2 regions of the Paenibacillus shunpengii genome follow, and region 1 is predicted to be linked to the other one. Evidence: riboswitches for the same ligand, from Rfam matches in the RefSeq annotation. Region 1 holds a riboswitch; the other holds the start of a gene.
What was found. Region 1 has a riboswitch for ZMP and ZTP ahead of ACFSVM_RS01900 (bifunctional 5,10-methylenetetrahydrofolate dehydrogenase/5,10-methenyltetrahydrofolate cyclohydrolase). Riboswitches for the same ligand answer to the same signal wherever they lie in the genome.
Positions count from the first base shown of each region.

Region 2: it holds a riboswitch for ZMP and ZTP, as region 1 does, so the genes downstream of both, ACFSVM_RS22690 (TIGR01440 family protein) here and ACFSVM_RS01900 (bifunctional 5,10-methylenetetrahydrofolate dehydrogenase/5,10-methenyltetrahydrofolate cyclohydrolase) in region 1, are expected to answer to the same signal.

Region 1 is NZ_JBHUMJ010000002.1:442,982-450,939, forward strand. It holds gene ACFSVM_RS01890 (GntR family transcriptional regulator) at 1-342, shown strand, start outside; gene ACFSVM_RS01895 (alpha-glucuronidase family glycosyl hydrolase) at 396-2,474, shown strand; gene ACFSVM_RS01900 (bifunctional 5,10-methylenetetrahydrofolate dehydrogenase/5,10-methenyltetrahydrofolate cyclohydrolase) at 2,650-3,507, opposite strand; ZMP/ZTP riboswitch at 3,560-3,639, opposite strand; gene ACFSVM_RS01905 (sigma factor) at 3,898-4,200, shown strand; gene ACFSVM_RS01910 (sigma-70 family RNA polymerase sigma factor) at 4,216-4,419, shown strand; gene ACFSVM_RS01915 (hypothetical protein) at 4,460-5,608, shown strand; gene ACFSVM_RS01920 (ABC transporter ATP-binding protein) at 5,605-6,576, shown strand; gene ACFSVM_RS01925 (ABC transporter permease subunit) at 6,573-7,457, shown strand; gene ACFSVM_RS01930 (ABC transporter permease) at 7,683-7,958, shown strand, end outside.
Region 2 is NZ_JBHUMJ010000011.1:150,018-157,975, forward strand. It holds gene ACFSVM_RS22645 (F0F1 ATP synthase subunit delta) at 1-214, opposite strand, end outside; gene atpF (F0F1 ATP synthase subunit B) at 211-699, opposite strand; gene atpE (F0F1 ATP synthase subunit C) at 791-1,003, opposite strand; gene atpB (F0F1 ATP synthase subunit A) at 1,105-1,866, opposite strand; gene ACFSVM_RS22665 (ATP synthase subunit I) at 1,899-2,276, opposite strand; gene ACFSVM_RS22670 (ATPase F0F1) at 2,269-2,556, opposite strand; gene wecB (non-hydrolyzing UDP-N-acetylglucosamine 2-epimerase) at 2,776-3,930, opposite strand; gene upp (uracil phosphoribosyltransferase) at 3,965-4,594, opposite strand; gene glyA (serine hydroxymethyltransferase) at 4,834-6,081, opposite strand; gene ACFSVM_RS22690 (TIGR01440 family protein) at 6,124-6,720, opposite strand; ZMP/ZTP riboswitch at 6,916-6,998, opposite strand; gene ACFSVM_RS22695 (low molecular weight protein arginine phosphatase) at 7,070-7,642, opposite strand; gene ACFSVM_RS22700 (manganese efflux pump MntP) at 7,757-7,958, opposite strand, start outside.

The DNA.
Region 1 (7,958 bases):
GAGACGAACATTGCGATGCAGGACGTATGTGCAGATAAGAAGAACTACCAAAAGCTGTTTGAGCTCGATGAGGAATTTCACCAGATTCTTTTTCATGGCACTGGTAAGCAGCGGACCTGGAAAATGCTGCAGCAGCTTAACATTCATTTCAATCGTCTAAGACTGCTCCGGCTGTTGACGGATTCCAACTGGGAGAACATCATTTCGCAGCACAAGCAGATTTATCAATTGATTGTGAACAAGGAGACGGAGCTGGCCGGAAAGATGATGGAGAATCATCTGCGGCTTGTCGTTGTAGATCAAGATATATTGCGTGAGAAATACCCGCATTATTTTGTGTGAGGGACTTTTTAGGCTAGGTATAATTTAAAGCAAGGGAGAGGAGTTTTTACGTCATGGCACAGATCACACAGCTTCCACATTCTGCTGCAGACCGCGGCTGGCTTAGATACGAGAGTATGGCATCCTGGCAGGGTTCTTTTGAAATTTCCAAAATTGGATGTATGGAACGTTCCCACATTACAGAGTCAGCCCTTCGGGAGCTGCAATATGGGATCTCGGAAATGTTCGGTGTACTGCCTGAATTGCTGGACTCCAGCGATACGCTAACAACAGACTGTATTCGTCTAGCTGTCGTCCAAGAGGAATTGCCGCCAGAGCTTGATGCAGCTTCATGGGCACAAGAGCTGAATGAGGAAGGATATGTCCTTAAGTCTTTTTCTGATAACAGTACGGCAATTCATTCTCTTTATGTTGTGGGAAAGACCGATAAGGGGCTGCTGTATGGAGCATTTCATTTGCTTCGTCTGCTTCAAATGGGAGAGGAATTAAGAGATCTTCACATTATAGAGAATCCCAAGAACCAGCTGAGAATGATGAACCATTGGGACAATATGGACGGTTCCATCGAGCGGGGTTATGCGGGCAGATCCATCTTCTTCAAGGATCATCAGTTTGTTCAAGATGATGCACGAATTCGTGATTATGCCCGCTTGATGGCCTCGATTGGAATCAATGGTATTGCGATTAACAACGTGAACGTGCATGAGGTGGAAACGCGGCTGATCACACCGGAGTTTTTGCCGGATGTGGCGAAGGTGGCGGGGATTTTTAGAGCGTATGGGATTAAGACGTTTCTTAGTGTCAATTATGCCAGCCCGATTCAGCTTGCAGGGATAGCTACGGCTGACCCGCTCGATGAGAAGGTCGCGGCTTGGTGGAAGGATAAGGCACAGGAAATATACAGCTACATACCTGATTTTGGGGGCTTTGTCGTCAAGGCGGATTCTGAGGGTCGCCCTGGGCCGTTTACCTATAACCGGACACATGCTGACGGTTCCAATATGCTCGCTGATGCTCTGGAGCCCTTCGGAGGCATTGTGATCTGGAGATGCTTTGTCTACAACTGTCTTCAGGACTGGAGAGACCGCAAGACGGATCGGGCCCGCGCCGCATACGATCATTTCAAGCCGCTTGACGGACAGTTCAAGGATAATGTGATACTCCAGATCAAGAACGGACCAATGGACTTTCAGGTTCGGGAAGGGGTGTCCCCGCTTTTCGGAGCAATGCCGCATACGAACCAGGTTCTGGAGTTCCAGATTACTCAGGAATATACCGGCCAGCAAAGACATCTATGCTACCTGATTCCACAGTGGAAGGAAATCCTTGATTTTGATACTTACGCCAAGGGAGCCGGATCTGAGATCAAGAAGGTAGCTTCAGGTGAATTGTATTCGTATAAATACAGTGGAATTACGGCGGTCATTAATGTGGGCGATGATCATAACTGGACGGGTCACACGCTTGCGCAGGCGAATTTGTACGGCTATGGCCGTCTGACATGGAATCCGGATTTAGCCGAGGAGCAGATTACCTCCGAATGGATCAAGCAAACCTTTGGATCAAACCCTGAGGTGCTTGAGGCTGTAAGTACGATGCTTCAGGATTCGTGGCCCATCTATGAGAGCTACACTTCACCGCTTGGCGTAGGCTGGATGGTTAATCCGGACCATCACTATGGACCTAATGTGGACGGCTATGAATATTCCAGGTGGGGAACGTATCATTTTGCAGACTGTCATGGCATCGGCGTCAATCGGACGGTCAAGAATGGTACCGGTTATACAGCGCAATATTTCCCGGAAAATGCTCATAAGTACGAATCACTGGAGACCTGTCCGGATGAATTGCTGCTCTTCTTCCATCATGTACCGTATACGCATGTCCTGAAGTCCGGCAAGACGGTCATTCAGCATATCTATGATACTCACTTTGAAGGTGTGGAAGGTGTCGAGACGTTGATTCGGCGCTGGAGCAAGCTTGAGGGACAGATTGATTCCGAGCGCTATCAGGGTGTAATGGAACGGTTGGAGGGACAGCTTGCTCATTCGAAGGAATGGAGAGACATTATCAATACTTATTTCTATCGTAAATCAGGAATTTCAGATGAGCTTGATCGTACCATTTATTAGATTTACAGAGGAGCTTATCTGATTCAGAATGGTGCTCCCCTCATTTGATATGATAAGGATTTATGTATAATATAATTTGGAAAAATATGCTATGATAGCCATCAGGCCCTTCCATCAGGAAGGGCCCTTTTATAATCTTTGCAAGCTAATCGCTTAAAAATGCTGCATCATGAAATTACTGCTCTTGCTTCAGTAATGACTTGTACGCCGATTTTACCGTATGCTCGATTAAGGTCGCGATGGTAACGGGGCCGACACCGCCAGGTACAGGTGTGATGGCAGAGGAGTGCGGCAAGCAGGCATCATAGTCGACATCACCGATGTTCCCTTTGTTGTAGCCTGCATCAACGATAACGGCTCCCGGCTTGATCCAATCTCCTTGTACGAAGTTCGGTTTACCCACGGCAGCCACAACAATGTCTGCTTGTTTCACAATCGCTTCAATATTTACCGTTCTGGAGTGGCAGGTTGTCACCGTTGCATTGCGATTCAGCAGCATCGCCGATACCGGTTTGCCAAGGATCGGACTGCGGCCGATGACTACGGCGTGCTTGCCCTCCATTGGAATGTTATAGAAGTCAAGAATGCGGATAATGGCCTGCGGTGTGCAGGATGGATAATCCGATTCGCCAAACGCGTTCAGTGCATAGCCAAGCGTCGTTACTCCGTCTACATCTTTTTCAATGCTGATCGTGTCAAAGCATGCTCTTTCATCAATATGATGCGGGACCGGATGCTGCAGCAGAATGCCGTGAACGGAAGGGTCTTGATTCAGCTTATTGATTTCTTGAATCAGTTCCTCTGTCGTTGTCTCGGCAGGAAGCACCACCTTGATCGACTCCACCCCGATTCGTGCACAAGCATTCCCTTTCATACGTACGTAAGTTGCCGAAGAAGGGTCATCTCCAACCAGGATGGTAGCCAGACACGGCTGGATTCCCCGCTCCTTCAGTTCTTTCACCTTTGCTCCCGTTTCTTCTCTCATGTAATCTGCTACCGTTTGACCATTCAGAATCAGTGTGTTGTCGCTCATAATCACATCGCCCTTTCAAAGTAAAAAAGAGGCAAGGAAACCTAAGTTTCCTTACCTCTGCCCAGGCGTACGGCTATATCTAATCACATGCTCCCTCACGGTTCACCGTGTACGCCAGTTACATGTGACGTTCTTAATTGTAATGTATAAGTGAGACCTCATTATGAAGGAACAGTTAAAAAAACGAAGCTCACCCATGATGGTACTTCATTTTGTCGAATTGTTCAATAGGGATACACAAGATTTGGAATGATGAGCTATATCCGGCTTCGGTATAATTAATATAGAATCTGAAAAAGGACTCAATTAAACATTTTTATAAAACGTGCTATAAAAATAAACCGTCGTCCGTCTTATGTATAGCTGCAGCTGAAAGGAGACGTTAAACATATGGAAGGACAGGAAATCGACGTTTTCCGTACAGTGTTTGAAGAGCATTACCCTATTGTACGACGAAAACTGATGGCTCTGATCCAGGATGAAGCCGCCGCGGAAGATCTTGCGCAAGAGGTATTTATTCGGCTGTATCGGAATCCGCCAGATGATCCGGGTGCGATAGGTGCATGGCTTCACCGTGTACTGACTCGCATCGGATATGATTATATGAGTAAAAAAATACGAGAACGGAAGCTCAAGGAGAAGCAGGAGCAGTACTATGACAGCAGAGAGCAGCTCCTGTCCTCTGGAGAATAGATTGTACTGAAGCGTATGGATCAGGAAGAAGTACGTGAATGGATGGATGATCTGCCGGAGCGCGACAGACAACTGCTGATGCTGAAGTATTCAGGCTACAGTTATGCAGAGATAGCGGAAGAACTGAATGTAAGGCCTCCCCTTGTCGGATCGATGTTAAGCAGAGCTACAAGCAAGCTGAGGAGAAAGGTTCAGGGAAAGTCCGCGCCACAGTCCTGAGGATCATACCAATTAGCATAGTAAGGAGTTGAACGTGCACATGACATCAAAGCCGAACGGAAAAGACGAGAACAAGCAGCTTGAAGATGCTTGGAACAAGCTGGCGTCAAGGCTTGAAGAAGAAGAAATGAGCCCCAAGTGGTCAGCATGGTCCATGGAGCGTGGAAACGGGCCTAAGGCAGCACATCCATTAAAGGAAGATGTATTAAAAGGTGTATTAAAAAATGAAATCAGGGGAGAGAGATACGATATGACGGATCATCAGAATCAGGAGAAGCAGACCGCTGTTGTAAAGAAAAAGCATCATATGAAAAAGCCGGTTAAGAAGTGGCTCAGCATAGCAACGGCGGCGGCTGTGGCAGGAGTCATGATCGCGACTCCGCTCGGAGATAAGGCGCTTGCCGCGATACTAAACCAATTCCGTATGGATGAGGTGACGGTAGTTAATGAAGGAGATGTTATGGACTTCTTCAACTCAGTATCTGGAGGAAGCAATTCATCGGACTTTATCAACAAGCATGGTTCGTTTACGAATGCATATGGACCTGAACTCAACAATGAAAAATTAAGCTTACAAGAGATTGAAGAGCTAACCGGGCTCACAGCATATGAGAATGATATTTTCAATGTAGAAAGTTATTATGCATTTACCTCACAGACGATTACGATGAAACTGAACATTAATGAAGTTAACACGACAATGGCGCGGCTTGGTGCCAAGGAATTAATGCCTGAATCTCTCGATGGGAAGCCAATTACGTTCCATATCCCAGCGACGCTGCATCAATATTACCATGCAGATACAGATGGAGAGGAGCTGTACGCTTCGTTATCTCAACAGAAGCTTCCATCAGTAGAGGTTGATCCTTCTGTCTCAGTAGAGGAAGCAGTCAAGGCAGTGCTGGACTTCCCGATGCTGCCAGATAATCTGAAGACAGCGATTAAATCAGACAGTATCTTGTCTGGCAAGCTTCCAATGCCAGTGTTTACGGATGGAGATACCGAGAAGGTAGAAGTGAAGGAAGTGCCGGTCGTTATTATTGAACAAGATTATGTATCTTCAACTGGGAAGCCTGTTTATACAGCTACATGGACGCAAGACGGCGTATTGTTCAATTTGTCCGGCGACTCGTTGTTTGATTCCAAAGACAAACTGCTCGCACAGGTGGAGGAGATGATTACGGAATGACGGCCGCCATTCACACCGAAGGTTTAACCAAACAATTTAGCAACGGACGCGGCTGCCGTGACGTATCCATTACGGTCCAGGAAGGGGAAGCCTTTGGCTTCCTCGGACCGAATGGAGCAGGCAAGAGTACTTTCGTTAAGATGCTGGTAGGGCTTACCTATCCAACGGGCGGCAGTGCATCGATCTTTGGACATCCGATTCACTCCATTGAAGCAAAAGGACAAATTGGCTATTTGCCTGAGCTGTTCCGATATCAGGAGTGGCTGACCGGCGAAGAGGTCATGAAGCTTCATGCCAAGCTGTGCGGCGTTAGCTCTTCCGATGCAAAGCGGCGCATTCCTGAGCTGCTGGATGAGGTTGGACTTGGCAGCCGGGGCAAAGGCAAGGTAAAGGATTATTCCAAAGGAATGCAGCAGCGCCTCGGACTCGCAGCAGCGCTCGTAAGCGATCCGAAGCTGATCTTCCTGGACGAGCCTTCCTCCGCACTTGATCCGGTCGGACGCAAGGAGGTTCGCTCCATATTGCAACGACTGAAGGCTCAGGGAAAGACGATATTTCTGAATTCCCACATGCTTGAAGATGTCGAAGCCGTGTGTGATCAGATTGCGCTGTTAAACAACGGGGAGATTTTACGTACCGGCGATGTGGGCTCTGTCCTGCAACAGCGGATCACTTATCGGTTTAAAGTGGGTGGCTATACGCCAGTGATCCTGACCTGGCTGCAGGAAGAGACCGGGATTGAGATACAGGTGGACAGTAAGACGGCAGGTTCGTTGCCCGCTTCTCAAGAACAGCACTCCACCTGGCTTGTCGCTGAGCTCGATAACGAGGAGCAGGCAGGCTGGATCAACTCCCTCATTATGGAGCAGGGGATGACACTCTATGAAGTGAACAGAGTAACCGGCAAGCTGGAGGATTGGTTCCTTACCGCCGTATCGGGACTTAGCCATCGGGGGGAACACGAATGATACTGATTATGAATATGACCTGGAAAGAAATGCTGCGCAAGCGTGTCATGATCCTTGCAGGCATTCTTTCCATTCTGTTTCTGGTTGCTTATTGGTTTATTGGAGCAGCGATTGCTGACAGCAATCGGTCCAGTGGCTTTATGTCAGGAAGTAACTTAATCACAGACTATGCCAGCGGTGTATTGATGATGATGATCGGTTTTTTCTTCGCTGGATTTGTTGTGGCACTACTGTCTATCTTCAGTTCCTTCTCCTCCATAGCAGGTGAGGCCGAGCAGGGTGTTATGCAAGCTCTTCTGCCAAGACCTATCCCAAGATGGAAATTTTATATCGGCAGATGGCTTGGTTATGTATCCTTGCTATTGTGTTATACACTCGTGCTCTACACAGCCATTATGATTATTACAGATATTCATGCAGCAATTCCGCAGGATCCAATGGTTCATATTCAGGCTTTCTCATTGTATGCGCTGGTCATTGTACTGCTGATCTCGTTGACCATGCTTGGCTCAACAAGGTTCTCTTCGCTTGGAAATGGCGTGTTTATGACGATGCTGTTTGGCGCGGGCTGGCTTGGCGGTATGCTTGAGAAGATTCGAAGCATAGGGATTATTGATATCATGGATGCGGAGGTAGCTGTCAAGCTGTCCAATATCTCCGGCCTGATGTCGATGCTGATGCCTGTCGATGCGCTTCAACGAAAAATGCTGCACGGTTTAATTGGAATGGATGAGCTAGGCGGGCTTGTCGATATCAGCGGCATGGTAGCCGAGTTTTTTGTTGGTGATCCGCCTTCTGGCACATTTGTTGTGTATGCTCTTATCTACACGGCCATCGTATTCGTCTGGGGCATTCTGCGCTTCCAGCGTAAAGATTTATAAATTGAACAAAAAGACCATCGCGAAGAACGACGAAGCGGTAATCCTTCCCGTTGCAGGGAAGATCGTTATTGATTCGGATTCTTCCCGAGGGTCTTTTTGTCGATTAAAAAGTAATTGCCTAAAATGGATCGTTTTGGTATGATAGTGTCCTTCTCTCGCATTTCACCTTGTCTGAAGTGGACGTATGGATCAGCGTCTCATCAAGCTTATCGGAGGTGTATCAAATTGCTCTATTTCACCCTGGCTCGAAAGGCCTATGCAAGAAACCTGCAATATCGCGGTGCACATATGGTGCACAACATTGCCAGCGTTATGTTCGGCTACTTGTATGCCTGTATCTGGATCGGCATCGGTCGTGACAATGCGCTCGGTGAATACGGAACCTACGGGATGGTCAGTTACATTGCGTTCACGCAAGCGTCTTTGTGGGTTACGACATTCTTAACGAGTGGACTCGGTATCCCTGAAACCGTACGGACAGGGCATATTGCCATGGATTTA
Region 2 (7,958 bases), on a different contig from region 1:
CTGATACTTTCTCTTTCAGGGCGTCCAGAACACTCAGCTTCGTTGAAATACTCACATTCGGAGAAGATATAAATTTCAAAACGTCGCGATCTCCCGTAATGGAGCTTGCAACCGCGCGAAGTTCGGCTTCCACTTCCAGGACGGACTGTTTCTCGATCGCCACATCATACAATGCTTTGGCATATCGTTTAGCAACTACCGTATCCTGACTCATGGTCTGCCTCCTACTTCATTCAGATACTTCTCAACCAGTTCTTCTTGAGCTTTATCCTGCTTAACTTCCTTATCAAGAATCTTGGATGCGATTTGTACAGAAACTGTACCAAGCTCGTTCCGCAAGGAAGCAACTGCTTTGTTTTTCTCACTTTCAATTTCACGTACAGCTTCATCTTTCATGCGTTCAGTCTGCTGCTTCGCTTCAATCAGCAGCGCCTCAGCCTGACTTGCGCTTGTCTTGCGAGATTGCTCAATGATTCCCTGTGCTTCTTGACGTGCTTCTTGCAAAGCCGCCTTTTGCTCTTCAACATATTGAATCGCTTGCTCACGGGTTTGCTTTGCATCTTCCATTTGCTTCGCTACCAATTCACGACGCTGCTCCATAATCCCAAACAGCTTATTGAAAGCAAATTTAGATAGCAGGAAGTAAAGAATTAGAAATGCAACGATCGTAATTGCGATATTTTCCCATAAGATACTCACTCACGTCACTCCTTTCCGTTCAATCCATTATCGTAACAAAACGAAGGCGCGGATGGCATCGCCCTCCCCGCCAAACCGTCTAAATGTGATATTAAGAAAACATGATCAAGAACGCGATAACTGTAGCTGCCAAAGGAATAACCTCTACGATACCAACACCGATAAACATTGTCGTTTGCAATTGACCGCGAGCTTCTGGCTGACGAGCGATAGATTCTACCGTTCTGCTGACAATCATACCGTTACCAAGACCTGCACCAAGTGCACCCAAACCTACTGCAACAGCTGCTGCTAAAAATTCCATTTTAAATTTCCTCCTCGAAATATATATACATTTTTTTGTTAAAAACTGTTTAATATAATAATCTTCTAGCGAGTAAACTCGCATAAGAAGTTACCACCTTGCTAGTGTTCCTCATGAATCGTTGTCTGTGCAATGTATACCATTGACAGAATGGTAAAGATAAAGGCCTGAAGTGCACCTACGAATATACTGAAGCCTTGCCACGCCATCATGGCCGGGATTCCCAACCATCCGATTCTCAAAATGGTGGAGATCAGGATCTCCCCTGCAAAGATGTTTGCAAACAAACGAATTGCAAGCGCGATCGGCTTCGCCAGGTTCTCAATAATGTTAAGCGGAAGGAAAACCGGGAACGGCTCGATGTAGTGCTTCAGGTAATGCTTGCGGTTGTGTTTCAAACCTAAATAATTCATTAGAATAAAGATGACGATCGCAAGACCTGCAGTCACAGAAATGTCAGCCGTAGGTGATTTCCACCATAGGATGTGCGCATGATGATCTTCCGTCAACCCCCTGGTCGCCTCAATGACGAATGGACCCACATTGGATTCATGATGATGCTCAGAGATAACAGAGAATGGCAACCCCAGCAAGTTAGCGACGAAGATGAACAGAATCAAAGTCAGGCCAAGATTGATATAAGCCTTCCCTTTGCTGAGCGGCATGGCGCTTGCAATAAGATTCTGAACAAACTCGACAACCCACTCCATGAAGTTCTGAACCTTCCCAGGATTCTCAACTGATAGATTGCGAGTTGCCAGTCGGGCGAGTATGAACACAATGAGCACCGTCACTGTGAGCATAATTACAGCGGAAAGGTCAATGTTCAATCCTCCGAGCTTAATTATCGGTGAGTCATGCATAGTGATTTATTCACCCCTTTCCAAAAGTATTTTCATTTGCCGGCTCTGGCGTTCAAGATAATACTGACCGGAATAGCCAGAACCTGAACTAAGAAAAGCCCAATTATAGTGAAGCTCATGGATACCTGCTCAAACCGCACTGCAAACATGATCGCCAAAAGAGTAATGCACATTCGTGACAAAAAACCGAAGTTGACTCTTTTGCCTCCGGGCGTTGCGGCGCTTTCCGACACCTGGTTGATTTTCACCGATAAATATCGAAAATTGAATAATCCTGCAGCTAATCCAATGGTAAGTCCAAGAAACACCGGACGATGTTCGGGCATAAGCACCCAAGCGAACAGCGATACTGACAAGAGTACAAATGCCAATCTTGTCACAGCATTCACGATGGAAGACAAACTAATCATTTTGTGCCCCCAAAAACTTCTTAATAAACATAGCTATATTCAGAACCCCCAGCACGAGCCCGGCCATACAACCAATCGCGATTATATATGCCTCTCCGTCTATGAGATTCATCAGCCACCTGCCTGCAAAGAATCCAATGGTTATGTACGTAGCCAGCAGGATGCCGGAACCACCGATTGCAAGAGCAATTAACCACGGTTTATCTTGGTTCATCGTAGACACAACCCATCCCTTAGAAAGCGCTGTATATGGAAAATGAGTCAAAATCTCGTTCTTCACGAATACTCCGTAAAAACGATGAATTATGCATCTGGCCTGTCCAATCCCAATTATCTTACTGAATGGGTAAACTGTTTGTCAATCGGTCGATTCCTTGCTCCAGCTATGAAAAAGGCCTTGAAAAACAGTGAAAAAATCTCACAATATCTCTCAAAGCCACGTAAACCGTACAGTTTGACTGTATGCTGTACTGTTCACTTCATCACATAATAAAAATAATTATTTTTCGAACTTTCTGTGAAATTGCTCAGGGCGCTCTTCTTTTTTGCCAAAATGGTGCAAAATCGCACTGACAATCCGTTCAGAAGCACGTCCGTCACCGAATGGATTCGCTGCTTCGCTCATTGATGCGTACAGCTCCGAGTCGGTCAATAATGCCTTCGTTCTGGAATATACTTGCTCCTCGTTCGTACCGACAAGCTCCAGTGTTCCCGCTTCAACCCCCTCAGGTCTCTCCGTTGTATCACGAAGCACAAGAACAGGTACTCCATAGGACGGCGCTTCCTCCTGCATACCGCCTGAATCCGTTAGAATCAGATGCGTATGCGGATAAATATTGTGGAAATCCACAACGTCCAGCGGATCAATGAGCTTGATGCGCGGGTGTCCTCCCAGAATTTCGTATGCCGGCTCTTTCACTGCAGGACTCAGATGCACAGGGTAAACGATGGCTACATCCTCAAACTCATCTGCAATGCGCTTGACGGCTCTGAATATGTTACGATGAGGCTCGCCTTGGGATTCACGGCGGTGAGCCGTCATTAGAATCAGACGCTTCCCTTCTGCAAATTCAAGCACCGGATGCGTGTAATCATCCCGTACCGTATATTGAAACACATCCGTGACCGTATTGCCTGTGACGTATACACTTGACTCCGGCTTATTTTCTCGCAGGAGATTGTTCGCAGACATATCTGTTGGTGCAAAATGCAAGTCAGCAAGCACACCTGTCAGCTGTCGGTTCATCTCCTCAGGGAATGGTGACAGCTTGTTCCACGTACGAAGCCCTGCTTCCACATGTCCAACCTTGATCTGCTGCAAAAATGCCGCATAGCTGGCAAGGAATGTGGTCAAGGTATCTCCATGAACCAGCACAATGTCCGGTTTGGCTTCCTGGAGTACCGGTTCAAGTCCTTGAAGGACTCTTACCGTAATTTCGTTCAGTGTCTGACGATCCTTCATGACATCCAGATCATAATCCGGTGTAATGTTGAATACTTCCAGCACTTGATCCAGCATCTGACGATGCTGGGCTGTGACACATACAATTGATTCGATTTCATCCGGATGACGTTCCAGCTCCAAAATAAGCGGCGCCATCTTGATCGCTTCCGGGCGGACTCCGAAAACCGTCATTACTTTAATCTTCGACATTCGCGTTCGAGCCCCTTTGTATCAGATTGATTTGTTATTTCGTACCGTACAAGCGGTCTCCTGCATCACCAAGACCAGGAATAATATAACCGTGGTCATCCAGACCTTCATCAAGTGCAGCCACATAAATGTCCACATCTGGATGCGCATCCTGAACCGCTTTGACACCTTCTGGTGCAGCCACCAGGTTCATCATCTTAATCTGAGTGCAGCCGCGCTTCTTGAGCACATCAATCGCCGCAATCGCAGAGCCGCCAGTCGCCAGCATCGGATCGATCACAATGAGCTCGCGCTCTGTTACATCCGTAGGCAGCTTCGTATAGTACTCCACAGGCTGCAAAGTCTCAGGGTCGCGGAACAGTCCAACATGGCCTACTTTGGCCGCAGGAATCAATTTCACGACGCCATCCAGCATACCAAGCCCGGCGCGCAGAATCGGGATAAGTCCCAGCATACGTCCTGAGATGACCTTGCCCTCTGTCTCGGCTACAGGTGTCTGTACAGTTATCGTTTCGAGCGGAATATCGCGTGTTATTTCGTATGCCATTAAAGTTGCCACTTCATCTACGAGTTCACGAAAATCCTTAGTGTTCGTGCGCATGTCACGAATAATCGTCAATTTGTGTTGAATCAACGGGTGATCACATACCACCAATTTTCCCATTGCTTGTCCCTCCGGTAGGTTCTTCATTCATCATCAACAGCCCAATCTATGCAATGATAGACAGGCAAGTCGATAAATCCTGTATATTATATCATTCCCTATCCTTAAAATGCACCTTCATCTGGCTGTATCCTTCGAACAATATAAAAAAGACCGGACCACTACGACAGCGGTCCGGTCTGTTGTTCAAGAAAATAGCCGAAACAGCTAATTCTTAGTATAGGAAAATTTGTTTCATTTTAGTACTTTAGCTCCGGATAAAGCGGGAATTTGTCAGTTAATGCAGTTACTTGTCGTTTCACTTCTTCCAGCACCGTAGCGTCTTGAGCGTTCTTCAGCGTTTTGGCGATAATTTTACCGATCTCAACCATCGCTTCTTCGTCCATACCGCGGGAAGTTGCTGCAGGCGTACCAATCCGAATACCGCTCGTAACAAACGGGCTTGTAGGATCAAACGGGATCGCATTTTTGTTGACAGTGATACCGATCGAATCCAGCACATGCTCGGCATCTTTACCTGTAATGTTGATATTACGGGTATCAATCAGCATCAAGTGGTTGTCCGTTCCGCCGGAAACGATATTCAGACCTTCGGCAATCAGAGTTTCCGCAAGAACTTGAGCATTTTTGACTACATTTTGTGCATAGGTTTTGAAAGAAGGCTGAAGAGCTTCACCCAGAGCAACCGCTTTGGCAGCAATAACATGCATCAAAGGTCCGCCCTGGCTTCCTGGGAATACAGCCTTGTCAATCGCAGCAGCCCATGGCTTGCGCGTAAGGATCATACCACCGCGTGGTCCGCGAAGTGTCTTATGCGTTGTTGTCGTTACAAAATGAGCATGAGGCACTGGATTTGGATGCAGACCTGCCGCCACGAGACCTGCAATATGGGCCATATCCACCATGAACAATGCGCCTACATCATTAGCAATGCTCGCAAGTGCTTCAAAATCAATGGTGCGCGGATATGCACTTGCGCCTGCTACGATCAGACGAGGACGATGCTTAAACGCCGCTTTGCGAACCTCATTGTAATCGATGCGGAATGTATCTTCCTGAACACCATAAGCAACAAAGTTATAGAGAAGACCCGATGCATTCACCGGGCTGCCATGTGTTAAATGACCACCATGTGCAAGGTTCATCCCGAGCACAGTGTCTCCCGGTTTGAGCGCAGCAAGATATACAGCCATATTCGCCTGTGCACCGGAGTGCGGCTGAACGTTGACATGCTCTGCACCAAACAATTCTTTGGCACGCTCACGAGCGATATCTTCAACCACGTCAACATGTTCGCATCCGCCATAGTAACGTTTGCCAGGGTAGCCCTCAGCATATTTATTTGTAAGTACGGAGCCCATCGCTTCGATAACTGCTTCGGAGACGATATTCTCAGAGGCGATCAGCTCGATATTGTTTTGCTGACGCTTTAATTCCAATCCCATCGCATTGAGTACTGCCGGGTCTGCTTTGCGCAATTGATCCATAACTTGAATTCCTCCCATATGATAGCTGTTTTAATTAAATTCTCAATCACAAGTTGAAGTGTTGCCGATTACATCAAGCTGGTACACCGCACGCTCTCCGCCAATAAGCTTCGGCCTCGACAATGCGGTAGTCACCCGTGCTTCCCCAATATAACGCCTTGCTGTACGGTAAGGAACAGCAACTCTCCTCAAATGCATGCCGATGAGTGTCTCACCGATATCCATGCCCGCATGCGCTTCAATCGTTTCGGCAAGACAGGGTTCTTGCAGAGATCGATAAGCTGCGGCGGCCATGGAGCCTCCTGCCTTCGGAACCGGTACGGCTGCTACCTCCGTAAGTCCAAGCCTCTCAAGCAGCGAACGCTCCAGAACCAATGCTCGGTTCAAATGCTCGCAGCACTGCACAGCAACCTCAAAACCGTAAGCATTCTTCACTTCATTTATACCTTGAAGCAATGCTTGTGCAATCTCTGAGGCTCCAGCTGTCCCAATGCGCTTGCCTGCTACCTCGCTTGTACTGGTGCCAATGACGACGACTTTACCTGGACCAAGCTTTCCTTCAATCGCAAGCTCTTCCAGCACCTCAGCTGTCTGTGCCGTAATTTGGTCCAATTCCGGGTGACTGCTGTTCTGTTCCATAGCCTAATGAACCCTCCCCTTCCGTTTGTGACTTCAAAACGATCGCAAGAAAGAGTTGTTCACTCATGAGAATCGTCTAATTCGCCCTATTTTGCGATCTGCCAAGATCATTTGAGTCTTATTATACCGAAAAATATGACGAAATACGAAAAAAGAGCAGTCTCCCACACAAGTATACCTTGCGTGCAAGAAATGCTCTTTTGCCCAGGCGACCGGCCGTTATCTCCGATGCTCCATCGTGGTTTAATCCACACTTGTCGCCAGTTACACCGGAATCTCATTTATCTTCTTCATCATAGAACATCAGATGTTAGAAATCAACTATTTCTAGAGTGCTGCACCAAAAAAATCAGCTGAGCTTATCCAGTACACGCTCAACCGCAGAACGGATCTCCGCTGCCGTCACATCATAATCTTCTCTGCTGCCCCCAAAAGGGTCTGAAATATCAAAGCTTGGAATTCGCTGCTGGATTTCGATAATACGCTGACGATCCGAGTCCAGCACTTCCTGTCCAAGCGCACGCTTCATTTGCCATTCTGCATACAATCGATCCCGTTCCTTAAGATCAGCCAGGACTTTCGGATCATCTTCTGCATATTCCTTCAGCGTGTAGATCTTATCAGCACACTCAGGATAGTGATGAATGACTTGCTGCTTATGTGAACCCGTTAGGGTTAATATAAGATCTGCCCATTGGACTAGATCGCGATTGACCGAGGATGAAGTTATGACATCCTGAATATCGTGATCCCTGAGCACAGCAGCTGCATGACGAGAGATGGTACTTCCATCTATCGCAGACACTCCTGCGGATCGAACTTCGACATCAATACCTCTTGAAGCAGCAGCTTTGCGAAACAGACCCTCTGCCATCGGGCTGCGGCATGTATTGCCTGTACATACGAATAGAATATTCTTCATATTGTCACCTCCGTCGTCTGTATAACTGGATGAAATCCATTGTCATTAAGTTCCCTATGAGATGAATTCTATTGTATGACGCTTCGTCTCAATATGCAAAAGAGAAAAATCGAGCTAGAAGATGAACAGCATGCCAAAAGCCAGCAATATGGCCCCTCCTACAGCTTCTCCGTATTCTCCGAGATTACGGCTCACTCTTCTGCCTATTAATAAACCGACCATCGACATCACGAAACCACAGATGCCGAAGGCGATAACGGTCAGCCATAAATCACTCTTGAACATACCGAGGGTTACACCAACGGAGAAGGAATCA